One region of the Mycobacteroides chelonae genome, then DNA from elsewhere that is predicted to be linked to it. Evidence: riboswitches for the same ligand, from Rfam matches in the RefSeq annotation. Region 1 holds a riboswitch; the other holds the start of a gene.
What was found. A riboswitch is a leader RNA that binds a small molecule or an ion and turns the genes downstream of it on or off. The one in region 1 is predicted to bind cobalamin.

Region 1 (7,273 bases):
AGTTCGGCATCCTGTCGCAAAGCAATTGGATGAACAACTCGTCCGCCGGGGGCGCCTCCGGGTCGATGTTGAGGAAGCTGGTGTAGAAGCCATCTGGTGAGTGCACCGCGCGACTTACTTGCCCGGCAATGCCCGTGACAACACCCGCGTAGCCACGCGTATCGTCCACGCCCAGCCGCGGATCCGCGAGATCGACTGTCACTCGGTCTCCCCGCGATGGGATCACCGCGCCAAACGCGTCTGGTGGCCCGAATAGATGCAACGTCCTGCGGCCACGATCTCGCGCATCACGCAGCGCCTCAATGTCATCGCCGGTCGGCTCCACTACTGAGGTCACACGCAGACCCACAACGGATCCGGTGATCACTCGATGCCCGATCTCACCCGACGGTGGCTGATCTGGCCAACGTGTTGCGAGTTCGGTGGGCCGGTACTGAAACGATGACGGCTCTTGGCTCACCTGACCGGACTCATTCAGACGGGTAGTGGCCGACACGTCATACAGCTCCTCGACGACGCCCCGAAGACGGGGCCAGCTTTGGCTGTCATGCCAAGTAGCCCAGAGGATTACCAGCGCATTCGCAGGATCTCCGAGTGCTGGATCCCAGCTCGCACAACCGTAGGGAAACCGGACGATCTCGCGGTCCTCGTCCCAGTCCACCGCAGCAGCCGATGCCAGTAGGTAGCCACCCTCAGCGGAATGGGCAGAGATCTGCCAATCGACAGACTGGCCTATCTCGGGAGTCCTACCGCAGCACTGGTATTCCCAATTTGAAATACCCAGGTATACAAGCGATTCATTTCGATTGAGAACCTTGTTATTCACTGAAGAACCGGGTGTTAGACGAACGGAGCACGAACGCTCCGGACCCGGTGTACCGAATCCAAAGGTTAGCCAGCATCACGCCTAGCGTCAACACCCGTCACTCGGGCCGGGACAAGAGCCCGCCAACCCACCAATCCGCCGGGGCCTCTCGCCGATACCCACGCTGACGCAGCAAGCCCTCCATATCGAATCCGACGGCTTGCGCCACCGCCCGCGAGCCATCGTTGCCGACGACGGCCCACCATTCGATGCGGTGCACGCCCAGCACGTCAAATCCCCACTGGCACAGCCGCCGAATCGCCTCTGTTGTCAGCCCCTTACGGCGATGCCGTGAGGCAGACCAATACCCGACTTCCACCACGCCGGGCGCAATCGACTTAAGTGAACAGGTGCCCACGAGTTCATCTGTGTCGGCGAGGAAGAACCCGAAGCCGTATCGCGCGTTGTCCGCCCATTCCTGTGCCGACCTGGCGACGAAACTCCGGGCGTCTTCACGGGTGTACGGAACCGGTAGCGGAAGGTAGTGCGCGATCTGCGGCTCGTTGCACGCTTCGACAATCGCGGCCTCGTCCGCAGCAGTGACCGCGCGCAGAACCAGCCGGTCCGTCTGCAACTCGGTAGGTTCCATGCGACCAGTCTCAACCACGAATTACAACGTGGTCAAAGGAATTCCGTACGACTGTGCCTGCGTTAAGGGGTCTCGCGTACCGGCGACCAGTACTCCAACATCTCCGCGAAGGTCTCGAAGGCCGGCCTGGCCAGACCGTACGGAGCTTCGAAATGCACGCTCAGGGGAAAGCCGACGTCTGCCACTCCATCGATGACTCGCTTGTAGAGATCCACCAGCTGTGGCCGCCGGACATCTGGTTCGCAGGCAGCCAGCGACTTCACGAAGTCCTGTTCGCGCGCAACAGCTTCATTGCCGGGGTCTTGGATCAACCAGTCGATGAGCCCGACCTTGGACTCCAGCTTCGGGACGAAACCGAATGAGAGCAACACCTCTGGCCGGTGTTCGGTTGTGCGCGCGAACTCCTGCAGAAAGCCAACCACCGCATCGGAATACAGCAGCTGGGTCATGGCGAAGGTGGCACCCTTGTCGCATTTGAAGGAGAAGCGGCCCTGTTCGCCACTGCGGGTGGGGATCAGGATCACTCCCCTGTTGTCGACGATGTCATCGAACTTCGACAACGCATCAGTCGGTGGAATGCCCGAACCGTCGCCGTCGCTCATGGTGCGTGGTACGCCGACGAAGATCACACCGTCCATCCCGGCTTCCGTGAGACCGGTCAGCCGGCTCCGTAACGACGTCTCATCCGAAAAGGAAGTGACCTGCGTGCACAGTCCCCGCATGGTGGGTAGCTCCGACCGGATGATCGACCAATAGTCGACGACATCCAGCTTCGGCTTCATCTCCAGCGGACGATCGGCATCCTCCACGATCATCGACGGGATCATGACGTGGTCGATGCGCCCATCGATGCCGAACTCCGCCGAAAACCTGGACAGCTTCTGCAGTTCTTCGGATGCCTTCTCGAGGCCGCCATCGACATTGGGAGGCACCAGCTCCAGCGCAACGGTATTCATGGACACCAAGGACCTCCGATTAGTCTCGCTAATGGTTTATACACCAATCAAATTCACGCGCGAGCAGTCCCCCGCGAAGGGGACTGCTCGCGCGTTCGTCGGGAACTAGGCGCCCGCACGCACCTCGGTCGCAGCCGCCACCAGGTTGGCCAGTGAGGCAGTCACCTCGTCAGCCTTCCGGGTCTTCAGACCACAGTCAGGATTGACCCAGAGACGCTGGGCCGGAACCGCCTGCAGCGCCTCACGCAGCGAGTTCGCCATCTCGGCCGTCGAGGGCACTCGCGGCGAGTGGATGTCGTACACACCCGGACCGACGCTGTTGGAGAAGCCGATCGCGTTGAGGTCGTCGAGCACCTCCATGTGCGAACGAGCCGCCTCGATGGAGGTGACATCGGCGTCCAGATCGGCGATCGCACCGATCACCTCGCCGAACTCCGAGTAGCACAGATGCGTGTGAATCTGGGTCGCATCGGACACACCCGAGGTGGACAGCCGGAACGCACCGACCGCCCAGTCCAGGTATGCGGGCTTATCCGCCGAGCGCAGCGGCAGGAGCTCGCGCAATGCGGGCTCGTCCACCTGGATGATCGCAATCCCGGCGTCCTGCAGATCCACCGTCTCGTCCCGGATGGCCAGTGCGATCTGGTTAGCGGTATCCGCCAACGGCTGATCATCACGAACGAACGACCACGCGAGGATGGTTACCGGCCCGGTCAGCATGCCCTTGACGTACTTGGGAGTCAGCGACTGGGCGTAGGTGGCCCACTCGACGGTCATCGGGTTCTGCCGTGCGACATCGCCGTACAGGATGGGTGGGCGCACGCAGCGGCTGCCGTACGACTGAACCCAGCCATTCTGGGTGGCGAAGAATCCGTCGAGCTGCTCAGCGAAGTACTGCACCATGTCGTTGCGTTCTGGCTCGCCGTGGACCAGCACGTCCAGGCCCAGCTTCTCCTGTAGCGCAATAACATCGGCAACCTCGGCACGCATCCGCCGCACGTACTCGGCCTCGTCGATCTCGCCCTTGGTCAGGGCCTGACGGGCCTTGCGGATCTCGACTGTCTGCGGGAACGACCCGATGGTGGTGGTCGGCAGCTCGGGCAGCTGCAGGCGCTCGTCCTGGCTGCGGCGACGCTCGGCGGCATCGCCACGTGAAATACCAGCCGCCAGAATCGAATCCAAACGCGCACGGATCTGGCCGTTGTTCAGACGCGGATCCGTCTTGCGAGATTCGACAGCCGCATTCGACGCCGCGAACTCGGTAGCGTCGCGCGCCCCACCCAGTGCCCGCGCCAGCACCACAACTTCCTTGACCTTCTCGTCGGCGAACGCCAACCAGCTGCGCAGCTGGTCATCGAGTTCGGTCTCCGGTTCCAGCGAGTAGGGCACATGCAATGTCGAGCAGGACGTGGACACTGCGACGGCACCGGCGGATCCCAACAGCGTCCCCAGAGTGCCCAGCGCGGACTCCAGGTTGGTGCGCCAGATGTTTCGTCCGTCGACAACGCCCGCGACGATGGTCTTTCCGGCCAGCTCTGGCACCAAGGCCACACCCGATGCGGACCCGTAGACCAGGTCGACGGCAATCGCCTCGACGGGGGTACGTGCCAGCGCCGGCAGTGCGGCACCGAGGTCCCCGAAGTAGGTGGCGACCAGGATCGCGGGGCGATCGGCCACCGTGCCGAGACGGCCATACACCTGCTCGGCCAGTTCGGGACCATTCGGCAGGATGTCGGTGACGAGCACCGGCTCATCGATCTGCACCCAGCCGACGCCTGCCTCAGCGAGCTGCACCAACAGCTGCTCGTACAGCGACACCACCTCGTCGAGCCGTTCGATGGGCGCGGGGGCGCCGTCGACTGACTTACTCAACGCGAGGAAGGTGATGGGACCGACGACGACCGGACGTGCCGGAATGCCCAGCGCCTGAGCTTCTTTCAGCTCTCCGAACAGCTTGGCCGGGTTCAGTTCGAACTTCGTGTCCGGCCCGATCTCCGGCACCAGGTAGTGGTAGTTGGTATCGAACCACTTGGTCATTTCCAGCGGTGTCACATCATCATTGCCGCGAGCGGCGGCGAAGTAGCGATCGAGCTCATCGGCGATACCGGCGACACGGGGCGGGAGGGCTCCGAGCAGCACCGCGGTGTCCAGCACCTGGTCGTAGTACGAGAAGGTGTTCACCGGTACGGAGTCGAGCCCGGCGGCCGCCAAAGCGGTCCAATTGTCGCGCCGAAGCCCTGCGGCGACAGTTTCGAGCTCGGTACGGCTGGTACGTCCGGCCCAGTAGCTCTCGGTAGCCCTCTTGAGTTCACGCCGCGGGCCGATACGCGCGGATCCGAGCGTGGTGGCGGTCAAAGGTTGAGCAGTCATGAATTAGTCCTTCATCAACAGCGGGGTAGCCACCGCCCGGGGACGAAGAACCGAGCACGGAACCACCGCGACAGATATCTGCTCGGTGAAACCGCCTCGGCCATACGCCCATTCCGCGAGGCGATGATCCGCCGGGTGCGGCGCACCCGGCACAGCTGGCAGGTCTTCGGACTTACAGGCGTTACCCGGACTCAGGTTTTCCTACTGGCCGCCGCTTCCCAGGCTTCTTGGTGCTCAACCCAGTGCATATGACGACTGTCGTTCCTGCATACCGCTGCGGGACAGTCCCGGATTCTCACCGGGTTCCCTCTTATGCCGGACCCGAGGGCCCGGCACTCGATGCTGATAACGGCTCGGATAAAACCCGTGCCACTACCAGCAGACCAGCTGCGTTTCTCATCATATGCGCGCTATCCAACACAAATATTAGCGACTATTCTCTAATATCGTGATCACCTTGGACCAGGCTCAGCGGGTGCTCGATGCGCAGCCCTTCAGTCGCCTCCTCGGCGCATCCGTGTGCCGGGTCGATGAGTCCGGAATCCGGCTCGCACTTGATATCCGTGACGAGCTGCGGCAGCAGAACGGGTTCATCCACGGCGGCGTATTGAGCTATCTCGCCGACAACGCGATCACCTACGCCTGCGCCCTTGGTTTGGGTGCGGACATTGTGACCAGCGGATACACCATCGAGTACGTGTCCCCAGCGGGCGATGGGGTGCGACTGCTCGCGGATGCCTCGCTGGTCAGCGCCGGCCGCACCAAGGCGCTGGGCCGCTGCGAAATCTCCGTCGAAGGTCACGACGGCAAAACCAAGCTGGTTGCGGTTGCTCAGGGCACGAGCATGGTCCGGCGCCGTGGGGCGTAAAGCGCAGTACACCGCGGACGACATCCTGGACGCGGCGCTGGCCCTGGTGACCTCGGGCGGCCCACCAGCGGCCACCGCCTCCGCCATCAGACGCATCCTCGGAGCACCGTCGGGTTCGATCTATCACCGATTCGCCAGCCGTGACGAGCTCATGGCCCGGCTCTGGCTGCGATCGATCGCCCGCTATCAGAACGGGATACTCGCGGCCCTGTGTCTGCCGGATCTCGACGATGCACTTACGGCGACCATTGACCACGCCTTCGATTGGACGGCGGCGAACCGCAACGAGGCGCAGCTGCTACTCCAGTACGAGAAGGCCGATTTGGTCGCGCACTGGCCCGACACCCTCGCCGCGGAGCTCACGACACTCAACTCACGGGTCCGCACGGCGTTGCGCGAGTACACCGGGCATCGGTTCGGCGCGATCACTCCCGAACTGATCGACAAAACGATGTTCGCATTGATCGACATGCCGTACGCAGCGGTGCGCCGTCACCTGCCCAACAGGGGCGAGCCCGCGCCGTGGCTGCGCCAGTTTGTCCGGGCCAGCGCCCGGGAGCTTCTCGCCCGCGAGAGTTAGACCGTGGCGTATTTCTGGCGCAGGGCCTTCTTGTCGAGCTTGCCCAGCGCGGTCAGCGGCAACGAGTCGGCGACGATCACGTGTTTGGGTGACTGCACCGAACCCTTGCGGTCCTTGACCGCGGACTGGATCTCGGACGTCATCTTGGACACCGCGTCGCCGCTGTGGTCGGCATCCGCACGCAGCACCACGATCGCCGTCACCGCCTCGCCCCATTTCTCATCGGGCACCCCGATGACGCCGACCTGCGCCACCGAGGGATGCTCGGCGACAACGTCTTCCACCTCTCGTGGGAACACGTTGAAACCACCGGTGACGATCATGTCCTTGGTCCGGTCGACGATGAACCAGAAACCGTCCTCGTCTTCGCGTGCGACATCGCCGGTGCGCAGCCAGCCGTTCTTGAACGTGTCGGCGGTCTGTTCGGGCAGCCCCCAATAGCCACCCGCCACCAGCGGACCGGCCACACAGATCTCGCCGGGCTCACCCTGCTTCACCGGCTGATCGTTCTCGTCGAGCAGCGCCGTGCGCAGGAACGCCGAGGGCCGGCCACAGCTGGAGAGCCGCTGGGTGTCGTGATCGCCCTTGGCCAGATAGCTGATCACCATGGGCGCTTCGGATTGGCCGAAGTACTGCGCGAAGATCGGCCCGAATCGCTTGATCGCCTCCGCGAGCCGTACCGGGTTGATGGCCGAGGCGCCGTAGTAGACCGTCTGCAACGACGACAGGTCGCGGGTCTGAGAATCCGGGTGATCCAGCAGCGCATAGATCATCGACGGCACCAGCATGGTGGCGGTGATCTTGTGCTCCTCGATTGCCGCCAGCACGGCGCCCGCGTCGAACTTGGGCAGCACCAACATCGATCCGCCCTTCATCAGGGTCGGCATGAAGAAAGCCGCCCCCGCATGTGAAAGCGGGGTGCACATCAGGAATTTGGGGCGATCCGGCCACTCCCACTCGGCCAGCTGGATCTGCGTCATGGTGAGAATCGACTGTGAGGTTCCGATGACGCCCTTGGGCTTGCCCGTCGTGCCACCCGTGTAGG
Region 2 (7,273 bases), 810 kb from region 1:
GTGGGGCCGGGCGAGCTGGTCACCGTCGACGTCGAGGGTTGGGATGGCGAAGGCACCGGCGAGGACGCGAAGTTCACGTTCGTCGGACGTCCGAAGCCCGCACTGGTCACCGGCGAGGAGCCCGCTGCCGACCTGGCAGCCTCCGCCTCGGAGTAGGCAGTTCTGTTCGAACGCCCGGTTGCCGCGTAACGCGGCGGCCGGGCGTTCGGCGTTTCACAGCAGCAGCGGCCTGACTTCCTCGCCGAGGTTGTGGATGTATCCGACAAGATCGGGCTCGTTCCCGGTCGGGGATGCGATGAAGTCTGTGACCCCTAGGTCGCGTAACGCGAGCAGCTGTCCCGCGACCTCGGCGGCGTCGCCGCCGATACTGGCCCCGGCGTCAATGGATATCCCGGGATAGTGGCCGGGGTCGCTGGCGATGAGCTGGGCAGCTACGGGGCCGACACTGATGGTGCGGCTCAGAAAGATTCGGTGTTCTGGGCCGGGATTGATGAGAGCGCGGTGCGCGGCGATGGTCTCGGTGGGAACCATACTGGTCAACAATGTGCCATCGCCCAGACGGCCGGCCAGCTGTAGAGAGCGGGGGCCGTTCGCGCCGATCATGATGGGTAATGATTCCGCGGGCGGCCAGTCCAGCTGGACCTGATTCAGCCGCACGTACCGTCCGGAGGAGTTGACCTCCTTGCCTGCCAAAAGATCCCGCAATGCGACCACATACTCCTCGAGCAAGGTCAGGGGCGAGTCGACCTTTGCGCCAATCTGTGCCATATGTGGCTGCCAGCCGTGCCCGATCCCCGGTATCACCCTGCCGGGGAAGTTGCGGGCCAGGATGCTGTAGTCCATCGCCGCCGTCACAACGTTGCGCACCGGTGCCGAAAGGAAACCGGTCCCCACACTTATTCGATCGGTGACCGCCAGCGCCAGGGCGGCGTACGCGATTGATGTGGTGGCGAAGCAGTCCTCGCAGACCCACAGCTGGTCCAGCCCGGCGGCATCGGCTGCACGCGCGATGTCAGGGAGTCGCTCTGGTGGGAGCGATGGCGGCACCATCAAGCCTAGGGAGGTGAGCGAGCTCATGAAGTCACCCTAGCCGTAGAAGTCGCCAGTCTTCAGAATCCCTTGTCTCGCAGATAGTTCGCAAGAGTGACGATGGCGTCCGGGTTGCGCGGTCCCTCGACCAGCGCGGCGTACGGCAGCACGAGGAAGTTTCCGTCGCGGACCGCTTGGGTGTGCTTCATGAGGGGCTGCGCCTTGAGTAGGTTGATCTTTGCGTTCGCGGTGTTGTTAGGGCCCACCCCGTAATCGCAGATGATGATCACCTGCGGATCGCGCTGGGCGGCGGTCTCCCACGCGGAGGTAGTCCAGCTGTCATCGAGATCTGCGAAGACATTTTGGCCACCGGCCTTCTCGATGATCTGTTGTGGTGCGGCTTTCTTGCCGGAGGTGAATGGTTCGGCCTCACCGCTGTCATACAGAAAGACGCGTGCGGGTGGCTGGCCGTGCGGAACACGTGACTGCACGTCGTCGATCGTCTTGCGGTAGTTGGCGATCAGTGATGCCGCACGGTCCTGTACCCCGAAAATGGCTCCGAGATTGGTCAGGTCCTCATAGAGGGCATCGAGGGGCGGCTTGATACCGCGCCGCACGGTTCCGGGCTGACGGCATGCCTCGGTCAACTGATAGGGCACCGACCCGATGGAACGCACCCAATCGGGGGTGAGCCCGGAGGTTTCGTTGAATCCGTAGCTCCACCCGGCGAACACGAGGTCGGGGCGCGCGGCTTGCACGGCTTCACGGGTGAATCCCTGGCCCAGGTTGGTGGTGGATCCGAACTGTGCCTTCCACGGCGAGCTTTCGACGTCGCGATCCTGTCCGGCGTCGATGAAGTAGCCAGCCATCCGGTCCTGCAGGCCGAGTGCGAACAGGAGTTCGGTAACCCCGGTGTCATTACTGACGGCTCGGGTGACTGGCACCGAAACATCCAGTGGTGCACCGCAATTTTCGACAGAAACCCGTGTTGTTCCGGGGCTTTGCGCCTCGATGGTCGCGCAGCTGGCCGATAGTAGCGACAGTGCGAGCGCCAAACCGGTGAGTGCCTTCATTCCTTATCCTGCCTCTCTGGCTGAGCATCGAAGATGATCTGTGGGACGCCGCTTCGTGGATGGGCGATGACGTGGCAACCGATGCCGAACCAGCGGCCGATGGACTCGGTGGTAATGACCTGGTCGGGTGATCCCGACAGCACCACATGTCCCTCGGACATGACATGGATCGTGTCGCAGTACTGTGCCGCGAGATTGAGATCGTGTAGTGCGGCGATGACGGTAATGCCCAGTGTCCGAGCCGAACTGAGTATCGAGTATTGATGGCGCACATCCAGATGATTCGTCGGCTCGTCCAGCACCAGGACGTGCGGCTGTTGCGCGAGAGCGCGGGCTATGAGAACTCGCTGACGTTCCCCGCCGGAGAGGGAACTGAACTTGCGGTGGGCGAGTGCGGTCACGTCCGCCGTCTCGGTGGCCTCCGTGCAGATGCGTCGGTCCAGTTCGGAGGTGCCGCGCAGGGACGTGCCGTGCGGTAACCGACCGGTGGCGATGACTTCGGCAGACGTGAAATCGAAGTCCAAGGACATGTCCTGGGTGAGTGCCGCCACCTGACGAGCGTTCTCCCGCATGCTGATTGCCCGCACCGATACGCCACCGACTGTGACGTCACCGGTGGCTGGAGCAAGTGCGCGATAGAGGCAGCGCAGGGTCGTCGACTTACCACTGCCGTTAGGGCCGACGATGCCGACGAACCCACCGGCCCCGACCTCGAGGTCAATGCCGGAAACGATCCGAGTACCCCCGATATCGACCGACACATTCCGGTAGGTGACGTCCATCAGCCCACCGCTCCCGCGGACATCGCGCGGCGACGCATCAACCCGACGAAGACGGGCACCCCGACTGCGGCCGTGATCGCGCCCAGGGGCAGTTCTTGCGGCGGAATCGCGGTCCGCGCGATGAGGTCGGCGGCCACAAGGAAGCACGCGCCCAGCACCGGAGCCACGATCAGGACCCGGCGATGGTCCGCCCCGACCAGCAGCCGTGCCGCGTGTGGAATGACCAGCCCCACGAATCCGATTGCTCCGCAGATGGATACAAAACATCCCGTCATGGCGGCGGACAACACGAACAGTGACACCCTGAAGCGGCCGGCATGTAAACCCAGCGACGCGCTCACCTCGTCACCCATGGCGAGGGCGTTGAGCTGGCGCGCGAGCCCCGCAACGCATAGGAAGCCGATCACGGTCGCCGCCAGCGCCACCGGCACCTTGTCCCATGACGACGCCCCCAAGCTGCCGAGCAGCCAGAACATCACACTGCGCGCCGCTTCGCCGTTCGGCGCCAAGAACACCAGCACTGTTGTCACCGCGGACAGGCCGTACCCCACCGCAGTGCCCACCAGCACCAGCCGCAGAGGTATCAGACCTTGTGGGGTACGGGCGATTTGGTAGACAAGTGCGGTTGCTGCAAGCGCCCCCAATGAGGCCGAAAGGGAGAGTGCGTACACCCCGAGGGTGCCAAGTACCCCGTAGACCACGACCGCGGTGGCGCCTACCGAGGCGCCCGAGGAGATGCCCAGAACGTACGGATCGGCAAGTGCGTTGCGGACCATGGCCTGTACGAGCACACCCACCACCGCCAGCCCCGCACCGACGAGGATCGCGAGAATCACCCGCGGCAGCCGGGACTCGACAACGATGCGGTAATTCGCCGCGTCGGTGGCCGGCACCGAGCCGCCGGTCGCGCCTGCCCAGAGGAAATGCAGACAGTCGCGCCATGGCACGTCGGCGGTGCCGAAGGCGAGTGCCGTCACCGACAGCAGCAGTAGTGCTGCCAGACCGCCGACCGCTGCCAGGAACACCGGCCGTCCGTGCTGTGCTGCGAGCATCGATCTTCCTGCGTCGTCGGGTCGCCGACACTTCGGGCATGACGGATACGCCGCATAGGCACTACCCACCAGGCGGGCCCTCGGCACTGGCGAATGACCGCACCAGGAGGTGCGGCCGCGTTGGCAGGTCTTCGGACTCGTGGACTCGAGGCTCATCTACGAGCCTCACCTACCGGCGGCCGCTTCCCGGGTACTTGACCCAGTGCTTCTAGTGCCGCTGTCGTTTCCACATACCGCTGCGGGGCAGTTCCGGACTCACACCGGATTCCCTCTTGCGATCTCCAGGAGCGCTTCTTGGTGCTCATGGAGAAACCAATGCGAGGCCAAAACTATCACTCGAAGGCGCAGACCAGCCGCGTCGACTAAGCTCAGTTCGTCCTTCGACAGGACGGGAACCTGGTGTGATCCCAGGACGGTCGCGCCACTGTAAAAGTCAGACCCCGACCTGTCGATTCCAGAAGACGACGATCGGACCCGGGACGCGGTATCCCGAAAAGGAGCAATATGGCACACACAACGTCCGCCAGCCATCCGGTTGCGGTGTCGATTCCCCAGGCTGCGCTGTGGTTGAGCGTGACTACCCTCTTTGGGCTGCTCGCCTATTACTTCATCGGCATCGACCAGGGTGCGGTGTCGATCTTCGGTAGCGATATGCACGTTCATGAGTTCGTGCATGACGCCCGCCATCTGCTCGGTTTCCCCTGCCACTAGCAGCGGACCGAATACATGGAAAAGTCAATAATTTTGCGCGGCTTGGGCTTCGGCGCATTGGGTGGCTTGCTGTCCTTCATCTTCGGATGGATCTTCGTCGAGCCCGTCATCAACAGGGCCATCTCCTACGAGGAGGGCCGGGGTGAGGCGCAAGCCGCGCTCGATGAGGCGGCCGGCGTTCACGCCCATCATGAGGGCGCGGAACTGTTCAGCCGTTTCGCGCAGGCAAATGCGGGTTTGGCGCTCGGTGTCATCGGATTCGGAATCGCGATGGGCGCACTCTTCGCGGTGGCGTACGTGGTGGCGATCGGACGGGTCGGCAATCTCAGTCCGCGCGCACAGGCTCTGGCGGTCGCCGGTGGTCTGTTCCTGGTGCTGTATGTGGTGCCGTTCCTGAAGTTCCCGGCCAATCCGCCGGCAGCAAGCGCCGAGGGCACCATAAAGGAGCGCACCGGGTACTTCGTGCTGATGATTCTGGTCGCGGCGATCGCACTCGCGGTCGCGCTGTGGGTGGGCCGAAAGCTATCCCAGCGCGTGGACACCTGGACGGCCACGCTCGCGGCCGCCGCGGTGTTCGTCGTGCTGGTGGGGCTCGTCATCGCGGTCACGCCCGGATTTGTCGAGGCGCCGCAACCGCTGCTCGATGCGGACGGGAAGATCGTCTATCCGGGGTTCCCGGCGCATGACCTGTATCTGTTCCGGCTGTACTCGTTCACGACGCAGGCCATCATGTGGGCGACGATCGGTATCGGATTCGCCACGGTGATCGGGCGTAAGCCCGTCAACTCCGAGGCCGCCGTCACCGGCTAGCCAGCGCTCATCCCAGCTTCTTGAAGACGCCCTTGGCCAGGCCGATCACCCACCCGGCCGCGCCAGGGCCGAATGCGCGGTCCCAATTGAGTTGGAAGCTCACCACATACGGCTGATGGTGGCGATCCTCGGCGTACCAGCTGAACGTCAGGTCACCGGGCAGATTGCCACCCTTGGCAGCGATGTAGCGCCAGTTCTCGCTGTGTAGGTCGATACCGGGTTCCGCGGACAGAATGTCGCGGACCGGGGCGGCCGCACCTACGGCGACCTTCTGCAGTGCCGCGTGCACGCGGCAGATGTCCTCGGCGTTGCCGTACCACTCGATGCCGAATTTCGATGCGGGCGTGGTGGTCCGCTCCGGATCCAGCTTGTAGTCGTGGGTGTCCGCCTCGGCGAGCATCTGACCACGCTGTGCGGGTGTGGTGGCGTCCTTCCATTGCTGGCGGACATCCGGTATGCCCCAGCCGATGTTGAACAGCTCGTGCATGGTGGGGAAAGGGGTCATCGATGCCGGGTCATGGTGCCCGCCGTCTGCGAGGGCCTTTTCGATCGCCTGGCGACCCAGGCGGTTGATCAGCATGTCGGTGCCCATGTTGTCGCTCACCGAGATCATTTTCTGAGCGGCGGTGCGCACCGAGACGGTTGAGCCCGTCGGCAGCTTGTCCATCGAGCTTCCGAGCGCCTTGCCGCGATCGGTGACGGTGAGTTGGTCATCCCACTTGAGGGTGCCCGCGTTGATCGCGGTACCGGTGGCCAACAGTACGTAGAGCTTGAAAACCGAAGCCAACGGCATGGATTCGGAGGTGTTGGTTCCGGCGATCTGCTCGCACTGTCCGTTGACGATCTTGGAGGCCCGGTAGGAGTACCGGCCGCCGGATGCCGACAGCGCGGTGTCGATATCGGACCAGTCGGCGATCGTCGGGGGCTGCTGGTACGGGACCAGCCTGTCGACATCTCCCTTGTCATTAGTGCGCAGTCCGATGTCCACATTGGCGCCGTAGGGAGCGATCAGGTGGACAGTGGAGCTGTTCGCGGCGAGATCCACCGAGCTCACCTTGTACGGCCGGTCCACCCACAGCTTGGTCATGATCTCGGTGTAGTCATCGACCTTATTGGCGGCGGCCAATGTCGCCACGCCTTGCTTGCCGATCGGCCAGTTCGAATTCAGCATGTCGATGAGCTGTTGCGAGCGCAGGCCCGGAGGCGTGCTTGTATCGACATCACCGTGCGGCACCTGCCGCAGTTTGATGCCACACCCCGCTGTGCTGCCCACCGACAAGGCCACCACGGCCACCGTGCACACTGAAACGGCGCGCGTCATGCGCGCGCGCAGCAAACCCCCGTTCACGCCTTGGCGGCGGCCCCGGTCACGTCGAGCACAACCTCGAACTCCAACAGGTGGGCGCCCTTAGCCACGGGCTTGGCCTGCTGGCCGGCATGTGCTTCGACCGCCGGACCGGTGGCCCAGGCCTGGAAGGCCTCCTCGGATTCCCACTGGGTGACCACGAAGTAGCGGTCCTCGCCCTTCACGGGGCGCAGCAGCTGAAAGCCCAGGAATCCTGGCTGGTTCTCCACTGCTCCGGCGCGGTGAGCGAACCGCTTTTCCAGCTCCGGACCTGCACCCTCGGGGATCTCGATTGCGTTGATCTTCACCACGGACATGGGTTCAGGCTACCCGGCAGCGGGGCTTATGTTGACAGGGCAATGATGAGAGACATGGACCACGACCGCCTGTTCGACCAAGGCGGTCTGTCGAGAGCTGCGGGGGTGCCGTCGATCGTGCTCGTGCACGGTCTGATGGGGCGGGGGAGCACCT

Region 2: linked by a shared signal. The riboswitch ahead of HBA99_RS02540 (FecCD family ABC transporter permease) and the one ahead of metE (5-methyltetrahydropteroyltriglutamate--homocysteine S-methyltransferase) in region 1 are both predicted to bind cobalamin.

Annotation. Positions count from the first base shown of each region.
Region 1 covers NZ_CP050145.1:4,759,208-4,766,480, forward strand. The annotation lists gene HBA99_RS23370 (DUF6578 domain-containing protein) at 1-826, opposite strand, end outside; gene HBA99_RS23375 (GNAT family N-acetyltransferase) at 924-1,454, opposite strand; gene HBA99_RS23380 (mycobacterial-type methylenetetrahydrofolate reductase) at 1,517-2,416, opposite strand; gene metE (5-methyltetrahydropteroyltriglutamate--homocysteine S-methyltransferase) at 2,516-4,780, opposite strand; cobalamin riboswitch at 4,921-5,135, opposite strand; gene HBA99_RS23390 (PaaI family thioesterase) at 5,229-5,648, shown strand; gene HBA99_RS23395 (TetR/AcrR family transcriptional regulator) at 5,638-6,228, shown strand; gene fadD8 (fatty-acid--CoA ligase FadD8) at 6,225-7,273, opposite strand, start outside.
Region 2 covers NZ_CP050145.1:507,664-514,936, forward strand. The annotation lists gene clpC1 (ATP-dependent protease ATP-binding subunit ClpC) at 1-156, shown strand, start outside; gene HBA99_RS02525 (LLM class flavin-dependent oxidoreductase) at 214-1,077, opposite strand; gene HBA99_RS02530 (ABC transporter substrate-binding protein) at 1,110-2,102, opposite strand; gene HBA99_RS02535 (ABC transporter ATP-binding protein) at 2,099-2,884, opposite strand; gene HBA99_RS02540 (FecCD family ABC transporter permease) at 2,884-3,936, opposite strand; cobalamin riboswitch at 4,042-4,268, opposite strand; gene HBA99_RS02545 (CbtB domain-containing protein) at 4,441-4,647, shown strand; gene HBA99_RS02550 (CbtA family protein) at 4,663-5,457, shown strand; gene HBA99_RS02555 (serine hydrolase) at 5,465-6,778, opposite strand; gene mhuD (mycobilin-forming heme oxygenase MhuD) at 6,802-7,119, opposite strand; gene HBA99_RS02565 (alpha/beta fold hydrolase) at 7,174-7,273, shown strand, end outside.